DNA from 2 places in the Streptomyces sp. NPDC001204 genome. Region 2 is predicted to be linked to the other one. Evidence: riboswitches for the same ligand, from Rfam matches in the RefSeq annotation. Region 2 holds a riboswitch; the other holds the start of a gene.

Region 1 (7,553 bases), on a different contig from region 2:
CCTGCTCGGCGGGAACGAAGGGGTGCAGCTGCCCGAACTCCGGCCAGGTGACCGGCTCCATCTCGGTCGTCGCGTTGAGCTTCATGGTGCACGAGCCCAGCGGGATCATGCCGCGGTCGAGGGCGTAGTCGCGGTCGGCCAGCCGGCGCAGGTAACGCAGCATCGCGGTCTCGGACCGGTACTGGTGGAAGACGGGGTGGGTGAGGTAGGCGTCGTCGCGCAGCAGCGCCCCGGGCAGCGCGTCCTCGGCGGCCGCGTCCAGCGCCTCGATGTCGCCCCCGACGCCGAAGGCGGCCCACACGGCGCGCAGCCGGTCCCGGGTGGTGGTCTCGTCGCAGGCGAGCGAGACGTGGTCGGCGTCGACCAGGCGCAGGTTCACGCCGCCCTCGCGGGCCGCGGCGACGACCTCGGCGGCACGCCCCTCCGCCTTGACGGTCAGCGTGTCGAAGTACGCGCCGTGCACGATCTCGAAGCCGCCGGCCTCGAGGCCCTCGGCGAGGACCGTGGCATAGCGGTGGGTGCGCAGAGCGATGTCCCGCAGGCCCTCGGGGCCGTGGTAGACCGCGTACATGCCGGCCATGACGGCGAGCAGCACCTGGGCGGTGCAGATGTTGCTGGTGGCCTTCTCGCGGCGGATGTGCTGCTCACGGGTCTGCAGGGCGAGGCGGTAGGCCTTGTTGCCGTCGGCGTCGACGGAGACACCGACCAGGCGGCCGGGCAGGCTGCGCGCGAACTTCTCGTGCACCGCCATGTAGCCGGCGTGCGGGCCGCCGAAGCCCATCGGCACGCCGAAGCGCTGGGTGGTGCCGACGGCGATGTCCGCGCCCAGCTCGCCGGGCGACTTCAGCAGGGTGAGCGCGAGCAGGTCGGCGGCGACGGTGACCAGGGCGCCCAGCTCGTGCGCCTGGTCGATGACGGGCTTGAGGTCGCGCACGGCGCCGGAGGTGCCCGGGTACTGGAGGAGCACACCGTTGATCTCGCGCTCGGCGATCTCGGCGGGGATGCCCGCGCCGAGGTCGGCGACGACGACCTCGACGCCGGTCGGCTCGGCGCGGGTCTCGATGACGGCGATGGTCTGCGGCAGCGCGTCCGCGTCGACCAGGAACAGGCCCTTCTTGTTCTTGCCCATGCGCCGGGACAGCGCCATGGCCTCGGCGGCGGCGGTGCCCTCGTCGAGCAGCGACGCGCCGGAGGTCGGCAGACCGGTCAGTTCGGCGACCACGGTCTGGAAGTTCAGCAGCGCCTCCAGCCGGCCCTGGGAGATCTCCGGCTGGTAGGGGGTGTAGGCGGTGTACCAGGCCGGGTTCTCCATGACGTTGCGCAGGATGACCGGCGGGGTGAAGGTCCCGTAGTAGCCGAGTCCGATCATCGAGCCGAGGACCTGGTTGCGGTCGGCCAGGGAGCGCAGCTCGGCCAGCACCTCGGCCTCGGTGCGGGCGCCGGGCAGGTCGAGCGCGTCGGCGTTCTTGATCACATCGGGCACCGCGGCGGCGGTGAGCTCGTCGAGCGAGCCGTAGCCGACCTGCGCGAGCATCTTGGCCCGCGCCTCCTGGTCGGGCCCGATGTGGCGCTGTTCGAAGGGGATGCCCTGTTCGAGCTCGGAGAGCGGAATGCGCTGGGCGGTCATTGCGGAGGCCTCCTGGTCTGACACGACCTTCGAGGGACACCACGGCACAGGTGCCCCGACGGCCTCCCCCTCTGTCATCTCAACCTGAGAGTTTCACCGGGCCGCCCGAGGGGCTCCCGGTTTTCACCGTCGGTGAGAGCGGAAGCCGTCGACACCCGCTCTGCTTTCCAGAGTGACCTCGTCCGTGCGGTACGTGGGCCTGAGAGATTCCGGGGAGGATTTGCTCCTTCGGCGCCCCCGGTGGTACCGGAGGGCTCTCCCGCACGGGGTCAGCAGCCGGTGCCAGCCTACCAGCGGGGCAGCCGCACGGGTCTTCGAGTGGCCGCCTTGCTGAATGTGCTCTTTTGTAGTGGTTACGGATGAGTTGCGACCACGTGGAGGGACCAGTGCAGACGGAGATCGATCCGCGCAACCTGATCGGCCGCAAGGCGTTCGACCGCAGCGGCCACAAGATCGGCACGGTGGACGAGGTCTACCTCGACGACGCGACCGGTGTGCCGGAGTGGGCGGCCATACGCACCGGCTTGTTCTCCCGGGACGCCTTCGTCCCCCTGGAACCCAGCGAACTGGTCGAAGGCGCCCTGCACGTCCCCTTCGACCGCGCACTGATCAAGGAGGCCCCCGACTTCGGCGTGGGCCGCCATCTGTCCCCCGAGCAGGAACTGCAGCTCTACCACCACTACGGCCTCGACGTGGCCCCTCCACCGACCGTTCCGGACCACCACTTCGGCAAGCTGGCAGGCTCCGGCTCGGGTCCGGACGAAGGCTGAGCCTGAGGAACCGGCGGGACGGGAGGAACCAGAGGAACCAGAGGGAGGGGTTCGGCCGGTTCCAGGTCCGGGTCGTCCATGAGGAGGGTGCGAACCCGGCCCGGCGCGGAGTCAGGAGTCTCGAAGCGCACGGTGACGCGGCCGAGGCCGCTGCCCTGTACCCATCCGTGGCCGTACTCGGCGTGCCGTACGTCGTGGCCCGCCGGCCACCGCCGCTCGGTGGGTGCCGGCTGCCGCTCGGCGGGTTCCTCCGGCCGCTCCTCGGCCGGGCTCTGCGCCTGCGCGCCCGCGGCCTGCGCGAACAGGTCCTCCTGGGTGTAGTCGGCGAGCCCGGACACGCCCACGCCGAGCAGCCGTACGCCGCCCGTGGTGTCCACGGAGTCCAGCAGCCGGGCGGCCGCCTCCCGTATCACCGCGGAGTCGTCGGTGGGCCCGCGCAGGGTCTCGGAGCGGGTCAGGGTGGAGAAGTCGTAGCGGCGCACCTTCAGCACGATGGTGCGCCCCGAAAGACCGGCCCCGCGCAGCCTCCCCACGCACCGGTCGGCGAGCCGCTGCACCTCCAGAGCCACCCGGAGGCGGTCGTGGATGTCCACGTCGTAGGTGTCCTCGACGGACACCGACTTCGTCTCGCGCTCGGCGACGACGGGACGGTCGTCCTGGGCCAGCGCCATCGCGTACAGCGCGTGCCCGTGCGCCTTGCCGAGCAGCCGTACGAGCTCGTCCTCGCCGGCCTCGGCGATCTCCTCGACGGTGTGGATCCCGGCCCGCCGCAGATGGTCGCCCGTGGCCGGGCCCACGCCCGGCAGGGTCCGCACGGACAGCGGACCGAGCAGGGCCCGCTCGGTGCCGGGCTCGATGAGCACCAGGCCGTCGGGCTTGGCCTGCTCGGAGCCGATCTTGGCGAGCATCTTGGAGGCGGCGAGCCCCACGGACCCCGTGAGCCCCGTGACGGCCCGGATATCGGCACGCAGCCTCGCCCCCGCCAGCCGGGCTGATTCCGCGTCCCTGGCGGCTCCCCCGGCCTCCAGGTCCACGAACGCCTCGTCCAGGCTCAGCGGCTCCACCAGCGGCGACAGCGCCCGCAGCAGGCCCATCACCCGCTCGCTGATGGAGCGGTAGAAGGAGAAGCGCGGCACGAGGTACGCGGCGTTCGGCGCCAGCCGCCGCGCCTGGGCCATCGGCATCGCGGAGTGGACGCCGAAGACGCGCGCCTCGTACGACGCCGTGGCCACCACGCCGCGCGGTCCCAGCCCGCCCACGACCACGGCCTTCCCGCGCAGGCTCGGCTTGGACGCCTGCTCCGCGGAGGCGAAGAAGGCATCCATGTCGAGATGGAGGATCGTGGGTGCGGTTCTCACATCTACGATGCTGCACCACGCCACTGACAACGCACCGGTTCCGGCGGCACCCGTACGGCCTCTCGAAGCCGGTCCGGGGGCCGAGCGGGCTGATCGGGCCCATGGGGGCCAGGTCAGTGGCCGCAACGACCGGAGCCGGCCGAGGGGGCGCTCAGACGGCCCGGTTGCGCCGCCGGGCGAGTTCGTCGCCCGGATTGTGCCCCACGAGCGTCTCCCCGGTGTCGATGCGCTCACCGTGCAGCTGCGACAGCGCGCTCTCCACATCGCGCCACACCACGCCGACGGCGATGCCGAAGATTCCCTGGCCCCCCTGGAGCAGTGCGTGCACCTCGTCGGGCGACGTGCACTCGTACACCGTGGCACCGTCGCTCATCAGCGTCATCCGCTCCAGGTCACGCAGACCGCACTCGCGCAGGTGCTGGACGGCGCTACGGATGTTCTGCAGCGACACGCCGGTGTCGAGGAACCTCTTGACGATCTTCAGGACGACGACGTCCCGGAAGCTGTAGAGACGTTGAGTGCCGGACCCGTGGGCGGGACGCACGCTCGGCTCGACCAGCCCGGTGCGCGCCCAGTAGTCCAGTTGCCGGTAGGTGATGCCGGCGGCCGCGCAGGCCGTCGGACCGCGGTAGCCGATCTGCTCGGTAGCCATGGCCGCCGCCCCTCCGCTGCTCGGCACCGCCGTCGGTCGCTGCGGAGCACGACCGGCCACGCCCCCTCCAGGGGGATACCCCCCGCTCGGTCGGAGCCGAGAGCTCGGGGGAGGGTACGGACCGCTTCCCCCGGCATTGCGTCCGGGGGCACCCCCAGCCGTACCGTCGCCGCTGCTTCTCACGCCGACCTCCGTCCTTGACCTGCCTCCTCGACGGTAGGCAGTCACCAGGGGTGCGTCAACGATCGCCACACTCGGCACGCCGAGTGATAATCACCCTAAGAGTGGTTTCGCGTACCCCATCGCCGGGAAAGGCTATCCGAATGCCTCGGGGGGAGGCCGCGGGACGGTCTCCCTTGGCTCCTACGGGCGCTTCACTGGCTGCTGGTGCCGAAGTCCTCCGGCGAGATCTGGTCGAGGAACTCGCGGAACTTCTCCACCTCGTCCTCCTGCTCGTCCGGGATCGCGATGCCCGCGTCGTCGAGCACCGTGTCGCTGCCGAAGATCGGCGTCCCGGTACGCAGGGCCAGCGCTATGGCGTCGGACGGCCGGGCGCTCACCTCGACACCGCTGGCGAACACCAGCTCGGCGTAGAAGACGCCTTCACGCAGGTCCGTGATGCGCACTTCCGTGAGTTCCTGGCCGACCGCTTCCAGCACGTCCTTGAACAGGTCGTGGGTCAGCGGCCGCGCAGGGGCCATGCCCTGTTGGGCGAAGGCGATCGCCGTCGCCTCCCCTGGCCCGATCCAGATGGGGAGGTAACGGTCGCCTCCCACTTCACGCAGGAGCACGATCGGCTGGTTGGAGGGCATCTCGACCCGGACACCTACGACATCGAGCTCGTTCACACAGCAACCCTAGGCGGTGCCCCGACCGTTTGGGTAGTCGGGCCGGTCATGGGAGGAGGATCCGGCCGCCTCCCCGGCCCGCTCACGGCAGCCGCACCCCCAGCGCGGCCTGGACCAGCACCGTGTGCAGCCGCACCGTGAGTTCCGCGAGCTCCTTGGCGCGGGCCTCCGCATGTGCCCTGGTCTGCGGGTTGCGGTGCCGCTTGAGCGGCGCCACCACCTGGTCGACGAGCCCGGCCTCGCGGTCGGCCGCCGCCTTCATCACCCGCAGGTGCCGGGGCTCGATCCCGAAACGCCCCAGCTCGGAGACGAGCGAGGCCACGGTCACCGACTCGGTGCCGTAGGCCCCGTCCGCCAACGGAGTGAGCAGCCCGTACGACTCCCACTCCCGCAGCTCCCCCTCCTCGATGCCGGCGGCGGCGAGCAGCTCGGCCCGCCCGATCCGGGCCCCCGTGGGCGCCTCGGCCGGCGTCGGCACGGCCGCGCCGTCACGCTGCCGGCCGACCGCCGGCAGGTGGACCGCCTCGCCGCGCTCCATGGCGTCCAGGTACTCGCGGATCACCTTCAACGGCAGGTAGTGGTCCCGCTGCATCCGCAGGACCAGGGCCAGCCGCTCGACGTCGTCGGTGCTGAACTTGCGGTACCCCGAGGGGGTGCGCCGCGGCTCGACGAGCCCCTCCGACTCCAGGAAACGGATCTTGGAGACGGTGACCTCGGGGAACTCGTCGCGCAGCACGTTCAGCACCGTGCCGATGCTCTTCAGCCCACTGTCCGTGGCGGCGGCGCCGTGCCCGGCGCCGCCGCTCGGTGATTGGCGCATGGACCTTCCCTGACAGGTCAGACGCCCTGTCGGCTCGAGTGGAAGACCAGCCGGTACTTGCCGATCTGCACCTCGTCACCGTTGGACAGAGCGACCTGGTCGATCGGCTCCCGGTTGACGTACGTGCCGTTCAGACTGCCGACGTCGGCCACCGTGAACGAGCCGTCCGGGCTGCGGCGGAACTCCACATGGCGACGCGAGACCGTCACGTCGTCCAGGAAGATGTCGCTCTGCGGATGACGCCCCGCCGTGGTCAGCTCGCCGTCCAGGAGGAAGCGGCTGCCGGAGTTCGGGCCTCGGCGCACCACCAGCAGGGCCGAGCCCAGCGGCAGCGCGTCGACGGCCGCCTGCGCCTCCGGAGAGAGCATCGGCGTCTGACCGGTGGCCTCGGCGTCGTAGGCCTCGAGACCGGAGATCGAGATCGTCGAGGTCGTCTCCGACGACCGCTCCGGCGTCGCACCGGGCCGCAGCGGCGCACCGCAGTTGGAGCAGAAGCGGCTGTTCTGCGCGTTGCGGTTACCGCACCTCGTACACACCAGGACCGACATGGACGGATCCTCCTGCCGCGGCTGCCCCGCGGGGGCATCGGACGCGTACGGGCCGGCGGCGAACCCTCCAGCCGTACCTGAGGTCGACGGTTGCCCGAAACCTATGCCGCCCGACTGGGCAGGGTCAACCGACGACGCGTCCTGACCGGCCACCTGGTCCCTGAACAGCGGACGCTGGCCCTCGGCGTCAGGCTGTGCGCGATGACGGGCGGTCGCGTTCTCGCCGCCCTCTCGCGCGCTCTTGCCGAACAACTTCGCAAACAACTTCACGGGCGATTCCCCTTGACCGAAACAGACCCGCCCGTGGGGCAGGACGAACCCTGACTGCATACACCGGTCGACCCGGACATCTTCACAACGTCCATATCCACCAGACAGTTTCCACCACGCACCACCCAATCGATGCGCCGACCCCCCGCAACCTCATGCCCCTGCCGGACGAACGCCATGCACCGCCGGTTCACCGCGAGGACGACCGAGCGTAGTCAGGCCTCTTCGCCGCCCGCAAGGCGTCCACGACGATCTTGTCCGAACGGTCGATGGTCACGGTGGCCTGCTCCTTCTCCAGGGTCTGCACCACGCCTCCAGGAATGTTGAGCGCCGGTTCGAGGTCCTGCGGCTTGCCGATGACCTTGAAACGATACGGGGCGTTGATCTTGTTCCCGTCGACGTCCACGCTCTTGCCGGAGTCGGTGACATAAGTGTTCGCGACCACACGTACACCGTTCACCTCGATCGCCTCCGCACCGGCCGCGCGCAGCTCCTGTATCGCGTCGAGCAGCATGTCCGCCCGGACCGTCCCCTTCGTGTCCTCGACCGTCACCGTGATGCCGGGTCCCTGCGCGGCCACCGTGCCCGCGAGGATGCCGAGTTGCTGCTCCTTCTCGGCCGTCTGCCTGCGGGCCTCCTCGGCCTGGTCCGAGCTGTTCT
Region 2 (7,553 bases):
GCCACCGAGCGGGTCGTCCCCGAGGCCGTCGTCCCCTTCGGCCTTGACCGGGACGCGGCCCGGGACGCGCTGCGCACGTGGACGTCCTCCCGCTGGTTCGCCCCCAAGGACCTGAAGAAGGTCACCGAGGCGGAGTCCTTCAAGGGCAGCTACCTGCCGCACTGGACGTACGACGCGGCCACCGACTCCAGCTACCGGGGCCGGCGCGGTGAGTACTACTACGAGACCGTGACGCGCACCGTCACCGAGAACGGCGAGACCCGCACGGTGACCGAGCAGGTGCGGCACACGCGCTGGTACCCGGCCTCCGGAATGGTGTCCCGGGACTTCGACGACGTCCTGGTGCCGGGCACCGGCCACGTCACCGCCAAGCAGCTGGACAAGCTCACGCCCTGGCCGCTGGAGGAGGCCAGGCCCTACCAGGAGGAGTACCTGGCGGGCTTCCAGACGGTGCGCTACGACATCGAGCCCGAGGCCGGCCTGGAGACGGCCAAGCAGCGGATGGCCGAGGTCATCGAGGGCGACTGCCGCAGCGACATCGGGGGCGACGAGCAGCGGGTCGACTCGGTCGACACCCGCTACTCCGACGTCACCTTCAAGCTGATGCTGCTCCCGGTGTGGTTCCTCACCTACCTCCACGCCGGGCGGACCTGGCAGGTCACGGTGAACGCCCGCACCGGCGAGGTGGTCGGCGAGCGCCCGTACAGCACCGGCAAGATCGTCGCCGCCTCGCTCGTGGCGCTCGCGGTCGTCGCGCTGATCGTCTGGCTGAGCGTCAGGAGGTAGCGGCCCGTGCGGCGGCACGGGCCTGACCTCGTCAGCACTCGATGATGTTCACCGCGAGCCCGCCCCGGGCCGTCTCCTTGTACTTCACCGACATGTCCGCGCCGGTCTCCTTCATGGTCTTGATGACCTTGTCGAGGGAGACCTTGTGGGAGCCGTCGCCGCGCATGGCCATACGGGCGGCGGTGACGGCCTTGACCGCGGCCATGCCGTTGCGTTCGATGCAGGGGATCTGGACCAGGCCGCCCACGGGGTCGCAGGTGAGGCCCAGGTTGTGCTCCATGCCGATCTCGGCGGCGTTCTCGACCTGCTCGGGCGTGCCGCCCAGGACCTCGGCGAGGGCTCCCGCCGCCATCGAGCAGGCGGAGCCGACCTCGCCCTGGCAGCCGACCTCGGCGCCGGAGATGGAGGCGTTCTCCTTGAAGAGCATGCCGATCGCGCCGGCGGCGAGCAGGAAGCGGACCACGCCGTCCTCGTCCGCGCCGGGGATGAAGTTGATGTAGTAGTGCAGGACCGCCGGGATGATGCCGGCCGCGCCGTTGGTCGGGGCGGTGACCACCCGGCCGCCGGCCGCGTTCTCCTCGTTCACCGCCATCGCGTAGAGGGTGATCCACTCCATCGCGCGGGCCGTCGCGTCGCCCTCGGCGCGCAGCTGGCGGGCGGTGACGGCCGCGCGGCGGCGCACCTTCAGACCGCCCGGCAGGATGCCCTCGCGGGACAGGCCGCGCCGCACGCACGCCTGCATCACCCGCCAGATCTCCAGCAGGCCCTCGCGGATCTCCTCCTCGGTGCGCCAGGCCCGCTCGTTCTCCAGCATCAGGGAGGAGATCGACAGGCCCGTCTCCTTCGTCAGGCGCAGCAGCTCGTCGCCCGAGCGGAAGGGGTACTTCAGCACCGTGTCGTCCAGCTTGATGCGGTCGGCCCCCACCGCCTCCTCGTCCACGACGAAGCCGCCGCCCACCGAGTAGTACGTCTTGGCCAGCAGCTCGGCGCCGGAGGCGTCGTACGCCCACAGGGTCATGCCGTTGGCGTGGTAGGGGAGCGCCTTGCGGCGGTGCAGGACCATGTCGTCGTCGTAGGAGAACGCGATCTCGTGCTCGCCGAGCAGGCTCAGCCGGCCGGAGGTCCTGATCGTCTCGACCCGGTCGTCGGCCGTCTCCACGTCCACCGTGCGCGGGGAGGCGCCCTCCAGGCCGAGCAGCACCGCCTTCGGCGTGCCGTGGCCGTGGCCCGTCGCGCCGAGGGAGCCGTACAGCTCGGCGCGGACCGAGGCGGCCCGCTCCAGCAGGTCCTCGTTGCGCAGCCGGCGGGCGAACATGCGGGCCGCCCGCATCGGGCCGACCGTGTGGGAGCTCGACGGGCCTATGCCGATCGAGAACAGGTCGAAGACCGAGATGGCCACGGTGACTCCTCAAGACGGGGTGGTGCTGGGGGTGCCAGGGGCGGGGCGCCGCGCACGGGCCGGGTTCTCCGGCCCGCACGCGGCACTCCTCGGAACGGGACTTACTTGTTCAGACCCGGGTACAGCGGGTGCTTGTCGGCCAGGGTGCGCACCCGGGCCTTGAGGGCGTCCGCGTCGTAGGACGGCTTCAGCGCCTCGGCGATCACGTCCGCGACCTCGGTGAAGTCCTCGGTCGTGAAACCGCGGGTGGCCAGGGCCGGCGTGCCGATCCTGAGGCCCGAGGTGACCATCGGCGGGCGCGGGTCGTTCGGGATCGCGTTGCGGTTGACGGTGATCCCGATCTCGTGGAGGCGGTCCTCGGCCTGCTGACCGTCCAGCTCGGAGTCACGCAGGTCGACCAGGACCAGGTGCACGTCCGTGCCGCCGGACAGCACGTCCACGCCGACCGCCCGGACGTCGTCCCGGACCAGGCGCTCGGCCAGGATGCGGGCGCCCTCCAGGGTACGGCGCTGGCGCTCCTTGAACTCCTCGCTCGCGGCGACCTTGAAGGACACCGCCTTGGCGGCGATCACGTGCTCCAGCGGACCGCCCTGCTGGCCGGGGAACACCGCGGAGTTGATCTTCTTCGCCAGCTCGGCCGTGGACAGGATCACGCCGCCGCGGGGGCCGCCCAGCGTCTTGTGGGTGGTGGTGGTGACCACGTGGGCGTGCGGCACCGGGTTCGGGTGCAGGCCCGCGGCCACCAGGCCGGCGAAGTGCGCCATGTCGACCATGAGGTACGCGCCGACCTCGTCCGCGATCCGGCGGAACGCGGCGAAGTCCAGCTGCCGCGGGTACGCGGACCAGCCGGCCACGATCAGCTTCGGCTTGGACTCCTTCGCCAGCCGCTCCACCTCGGCCATGTCGACCAGGCCGTCCTCGCCCACGTGGTAGGCGACGACGTCGTAGAGCTTGCCGGAGAAGTTGATCTTCATGCCGTGGGTCAGGTGCCCGCCGTGGGCGAGGTTCAGACCCATGATCGTGTCACCGGGCTTGAGCAGCGCGAACATCGCGGCCGCGTTCGCCTGGGCGCCGGAGTGCGGCTGCACGTTGGCGTGCTCGGCGCCGAACAGCTCCTTGATGCGGTCGATGGCGATCTGCTCGACCACGTCGACGTGCTCGCAGCCGCCGTAGTAGCGGCGGCCGGGGTAGCCCTCGGCGTACTTGTTGGTGAGGACCGAGCCCTGCGCCTCCATGACCGCCACCGGGGCGAAGTTCTCGGAGGCGATCATCTCCAGCGTGGACTGCTGGCGGTGCAGCTCGGCGTCGACCGCGGCGGCGACGTCCGGGTCGAGCTCGTGCAGGGGTGTGTTGAGAACAGTCATGTGCGTGCGTCCGATTCTCAGCCGGCCGTCTCGGCGGCGTACTCGTCGGCGGAGAGCAGGTCGGCGGGCTCCTCGGCCAGGCGCACCTTGAACAGCCAGCCGCCCTCGAAGGGCGCGGAGTTCACCAGCGACGGGTCGTTCACCACGTCCTCGTTGAACTCGGTGACCTCACCGCTGACGGGGGAGTACAGGTCGGACACCGACTTGGTCGACTCCAGCTCGCCGCAGGTCTCGCCCGCGGCCACCGTGTCGCCGACCTCCGGGAGCTGGGCGTAGACGACATCGCCGAGCGCGTTGGCCGCGAACTCCGTGATGCCGACCGTCGCCACGCCGTCCTCGACGGGCGACAGCCACTCGTGCTCCTTGCTGTAGCGCAGATGCTGAGGGTTGTTCATGGCCAGAATTCTCCTGTACGCGGGTCAATGGTGATGAATGGGGAGTGCGAAAGGCGTGCGTGACCAGGGGTGACGTGTCTCACGTCGACTCCGTGGCGACTACGACCGTGTCACTTCTGCCGCTTGTAGAAGGGCAGCGCCACGACCTCGTACGGCTCGTGGTTGCCCCGGATGTCCACACCGACACCGGCCGTGCCCGGAGCGGCGTGCGCGGCGTCGACGTACGCCATGGCGATCGGCTTGCCCAGGGTGGGGGAGGGGGCGCCGGAGGTGACCTCGCCGATCACCTCGCCGCCCGCGACGACGGCGTACCCGGCGCGCGGGACCCGGCGGCCCTCGGCGACCAGGCCGACGAGCACCCGGGGCGGCTCCGCGGCGGCGCGCTCGGCGGCGGCCAGCAGGGCCTCACGGCCCACGAAGTCGCCCTCCTTCTCGAACTTGACCACCCGGCCGAGGCCCGCGTCGAACGGGGTCAGCGAGGTCGACAGCTCGTGCCCGTACAGCGGCATGCCCGCCTCCAGGCGCAGCGTGTCCCGGCAGGACAGGCCGCACGGGACCAGCCCGGCGTCCGCGCCGGCCTCGGTCAGCGCCTGCCACAGCTTCTCCGCGTCGCCCGGGGCCACGAACAGCTCGAAGCCGTCCTCGCCGGTGTAGCCGGTACGCGCGATCAGCGCGGGGACGCCGGCGACCGTGCCGGGGAGCCCGGCGTAGTACTTCAGGCCCTCCAGGTCGGCGTCGGTGAGGGACTTCAGGATGCCGGCGGACTCGGGGCCCTGCACGGCGAGCAGCGCGTAGCTGTCCCGGTCGTCGCGCACCTCGGCGTCGAAGCCCGCCGCCCGCTCGGTCAGCGCGTCGAGCACGACCTGGGCGTTGGAGGCGTTGGCGACGACCAGGTACTCGGTCTCGCCCAGCCGGTAGACGATCAGGTCGTCCAGGATGCCGCCGTCGGCCTGGCAGATCATGGTGTAGCGGGCGCGGCCGAGGCCGACCGTGGCGATGTTGCCGACCAGGGCGTGGTTCAGCAGCGTGACGGCCTGCGGGCCGGTGACGGTGATCTCGCCCATGTGGGACAGGTCGAAGAGGCCGGCCCTGGTCCGTACGGCGATGTGCTCGTCGCGCTCGGAGCCGTAGCGCAGGGGCATGTCCCAGCCGGCGAAGTCGGTCATCGTCGCGCCGAGCGAGCGGTGCAGCGCGTCGAGCGCGGTGCGGCGGGGTCGATCGGGTTCGGTACTGCTCATCGGACGGTCTCCAAGGCATGACAGGCGAGGACGGATCATGTCCTCCCCATCTGTCATCGGAACCTGAGAGGTTCGCCATGACCGCCGTCGGACGGACGGTGCACGGCTTGCACCTTGGGTGGAGCCACTGCGCCAGCGGCCCGCTTTTCAGATGTGCCTCGCCCGCGCGGTAACGGGGCCTGAGAGATTCAAGGGAGGTACTTGCTCCTTCGGCGCCCCAGCGAGACGGCTGGGGACTCTCCCGCGCGGATTCAAGCGGCCGATATGCAGTTGCGCGCACATCATTGCACGCCCGGCCCGTTTCGCGGCAGGGCGGCATCTGTGACCGTCCTGTGGCAGGACGTGCACGGAAACGCCGGGCGCCGCACATTACCTTCTCTTTACGATCCGTGGGGAGGAATGATGACGGCGCACAGGACCCCGTTGTACGCGACGGCCCAGGCCCCCGCCCTCTTGGTACGCGACCTGCGGGACCGGTCCGGCGGCGGCCCGCGCGTGCTGCGTTTCGGCCCGCGCGACCTGGTCGTGGTGACCGGCCTGCCCGGCAGCGGCAAGTCCACGCTGATGCGGCGCGCGGTGCACGGCGTCCGCATCGACTCCCAGGACACCCGCGACCGCTGGGACGCGCGCCTGGCGGCGCACCTCCCCTACGCCCTGTACCGCCCCCTGGTCCGCCTCGCCCACTTCGCGGGGCTGCGCCGCGCGCTGCGCTCCGGAGCGGCGCTCGTGGTCCACGACTGCGGCACGCAGCCCTGGGTCCGCGCCTGGCTGGCCCGCACCGCCCGCCGCCGCGGCGGCACCCTGCACCTCGTCCTGCTGGACGTCACCCCGGGCGCCGCCCTGACCGGCCAGCGCGCACGGGGCCGCGGTGTCTCCCGCTACGCCTTCCACCGCCACCGCCGCGCCACCGCCGCCCTGCTCCGCGCGGTGGAGCGGAGCACCCTGCCCAGGGGCTGCGGCTCGGCGGTCCTCCTCGACCGCGAGGCGGCGACCCGCCTGCACCGGATCGATTTCGCCCCCTGAGAACCGCTCGCGGCCCGTCACGGCGGCTCGCACGGGGAGCCCGGGGCGGTGCTGGAGGCCGCCCACGGGGCGCGCTCCTGCCGGCCTCGCGCGAATGCCCGGCCCTCCCCAGGCCCGGCGGCCGGCGCCGGGACTCGCCGGCCCGCGAGCCGGTGACGCGGTCGGCCGCCGGGGGTGCTCGCGTGGGGCGCCGTGGGGTCTGGTCATGGGATTTTCCGTGAGGTTCGGGCGTGCACCCGATAGCCTTTCGGCCACAGCAGTGTTCACAGCAGGCGGTAGCAGATGGACTTCCCGGCGGACTTCTCCGCGGACCTTCCGGCACAGGCGCAATCCCATCCGCACGGCGGATGGCCCGGCAACGAGCTGGAGGAGGTGCTGTCCGCCTCCCTCGGCGTCCCGACCGCCGGCGGCCGGATCGTCGAGGTCCTCGGCCGCAGCCTCGTCTGGGTGCCCCTCCCCAGCGGCGGCGGTCCGCGCAGCGGCCCGCTCGACCTGCCCACGCTGGAGATCGACGGCCAGGCGTACGTGCCGGTCTTCAGCTCCGAGGAGCAGTTCCGCCAGGTCGTGGGCTCGCACATGGCGTACACCGTCGCGCCCGCCGTCGAGTTCGCGCGCGGACTGCCCCCGCAGGCCGGCATCGCGCTCAACCCGGACGGCGTGGTCGGCGTCCCGCTGCCGCCGGCCGCCGTGGCCGAATTGTGCCGGGTGGGGCGCACCCACCTGGACGGCCCGTCGAGCGGCGGCCGCGTCCGCCTCTTCGAACCGGACTGGCAGGACGACCCGGTGGACTTCCTCGCCGCCGCCAGTGCCGAGTTCGCCGAGACCGGCGTGGTCGGCACCGCCCGCCGCTGCCTGGCCGCCGTCGAGACGGACGAACCGGTCATGTTCATAGGCGTCGAACTGTCCCAGTGGGAGGGCGACCCGCAGGCCGGCCCCCTGGAAGCCCTGGGCCGCGCCCTGACCAGGACCCCGGCCAGGTGGCCGGTCAACCTGGTCCTCCTGGACGTGGCCCAGGATCCCGTGGCGGACTGGATGAGGGAGAACGTCCGCCCGTTCTACCAGCACGCCCACTGAGCCCGACCTGGGACGCCGGAGAAGCGCACACGATCCGCAGTCGGCGGCGCACGGCGAGTCCCCGGCCGCCGGACGGCGGCTTAAGCTAGGCCTGCCGTCACCTTCCCGCCTGCCCGCCGGGCGGACGACGGGAAGGTGACGACAGGACCCGGACCCACGGCTCGGTCGAAACGTCGGTTGTATGGAGGGGCGGTACAAGTGAGCGCCAGCGGCACCACGGCCGGACAGGTCGAGCAGACGCTGCGCCAGGTGACGCCCGGGCGTTACGACGCCT

What was found. Region 2 has a riboswitch for glycine ahead of gcvT (glycine cleavage system aminomethyltransferase GcvT). Riboswitches for the same ligand answer to the same signal wherever they lie in the genome.
Region 1: linked by a shared signal. The riboswitch ahead of gcvP (aminomethyl-transferring glycine dehydrogenase) and the one ahead of gcvT (glycine cleavage system aminomethyltransferase GcvT) in region 2 are both predicted to bind glycine.

The regions. Positions count from the first base shown of each region.
Region 1 covers NZ_JBSFJL010000017.1:156,079-163,631, forward strand. Annotated here, with positions in the region: gene gcvP (aminomethyl-transferring glycine dehydrogenase) at 1-1,627, opposite strand, end outside; glycine riboswitch at 1,805-1,899, opposite strand; gene ACWC91_RS23530 (PRC-barrel domain-containing protein) at 2,014-2,397, shown strand; gene ACWC91_RS23535 (DNA polymerase IV) at 2,307-3,755, opposite strand; gene ACWC91_RS23540 (MerR family transcriptional regulator) at 3,907-4,590, opposite strand; gene ACWC91_RS23545 (bifunctional nuclease family protein) at 4,782-5,255, opposite strand; gene ftsR (transcriptional regulator FtsR) at 5,338-6,075, opposite strand; gene ACWC91_RS23555 (FHA domain-containing protein) at 6,093-6,953, opposite strand; gene ACWC91_RS23560 (DUF881 domain-containing protein) at 7,084-7,553, opposite strand, start outside.
Region 2 covers NZ_JBSFJL010000008.1:32,472-40,024, forward strand. Annotated here, with positions in the region: gene ACWC91_RS13520 (hypothetical protein) at 1-786, shown strand, start outside; gene ACWC91_RS13525 (L-serine ammonia-lyase) at 818-2,185, opposite strand; gene glyA (serine hydroxymethyltransferase) at 2,287-3,549, opposite strand; gene gcvH (glycine cleavage system protein GcvH) at 3,567-3,944, opposite strand; gene gcvT (glycine cleavage system aminomethyltransferase GcvT) at 4,055-5,182, opposite strand; glycine riboswitch at 5,223-5,339, opposite strand; glycine riboswitch at 5,340-5,436, opposite strand; gene ACWC91_RS13545 (AAA family ATPase) at 5,585-6,205, shown strand; gene ACWC91_RS13550 (enhanced serine sensitivity protein SseB) at 6,488-7,279, shown strand; gene ACWC91_RS13555 (enhanced serine sensitivity protein SseB C-terminal domain-containing protein) at 7,478-7,553, shown strand, end outside.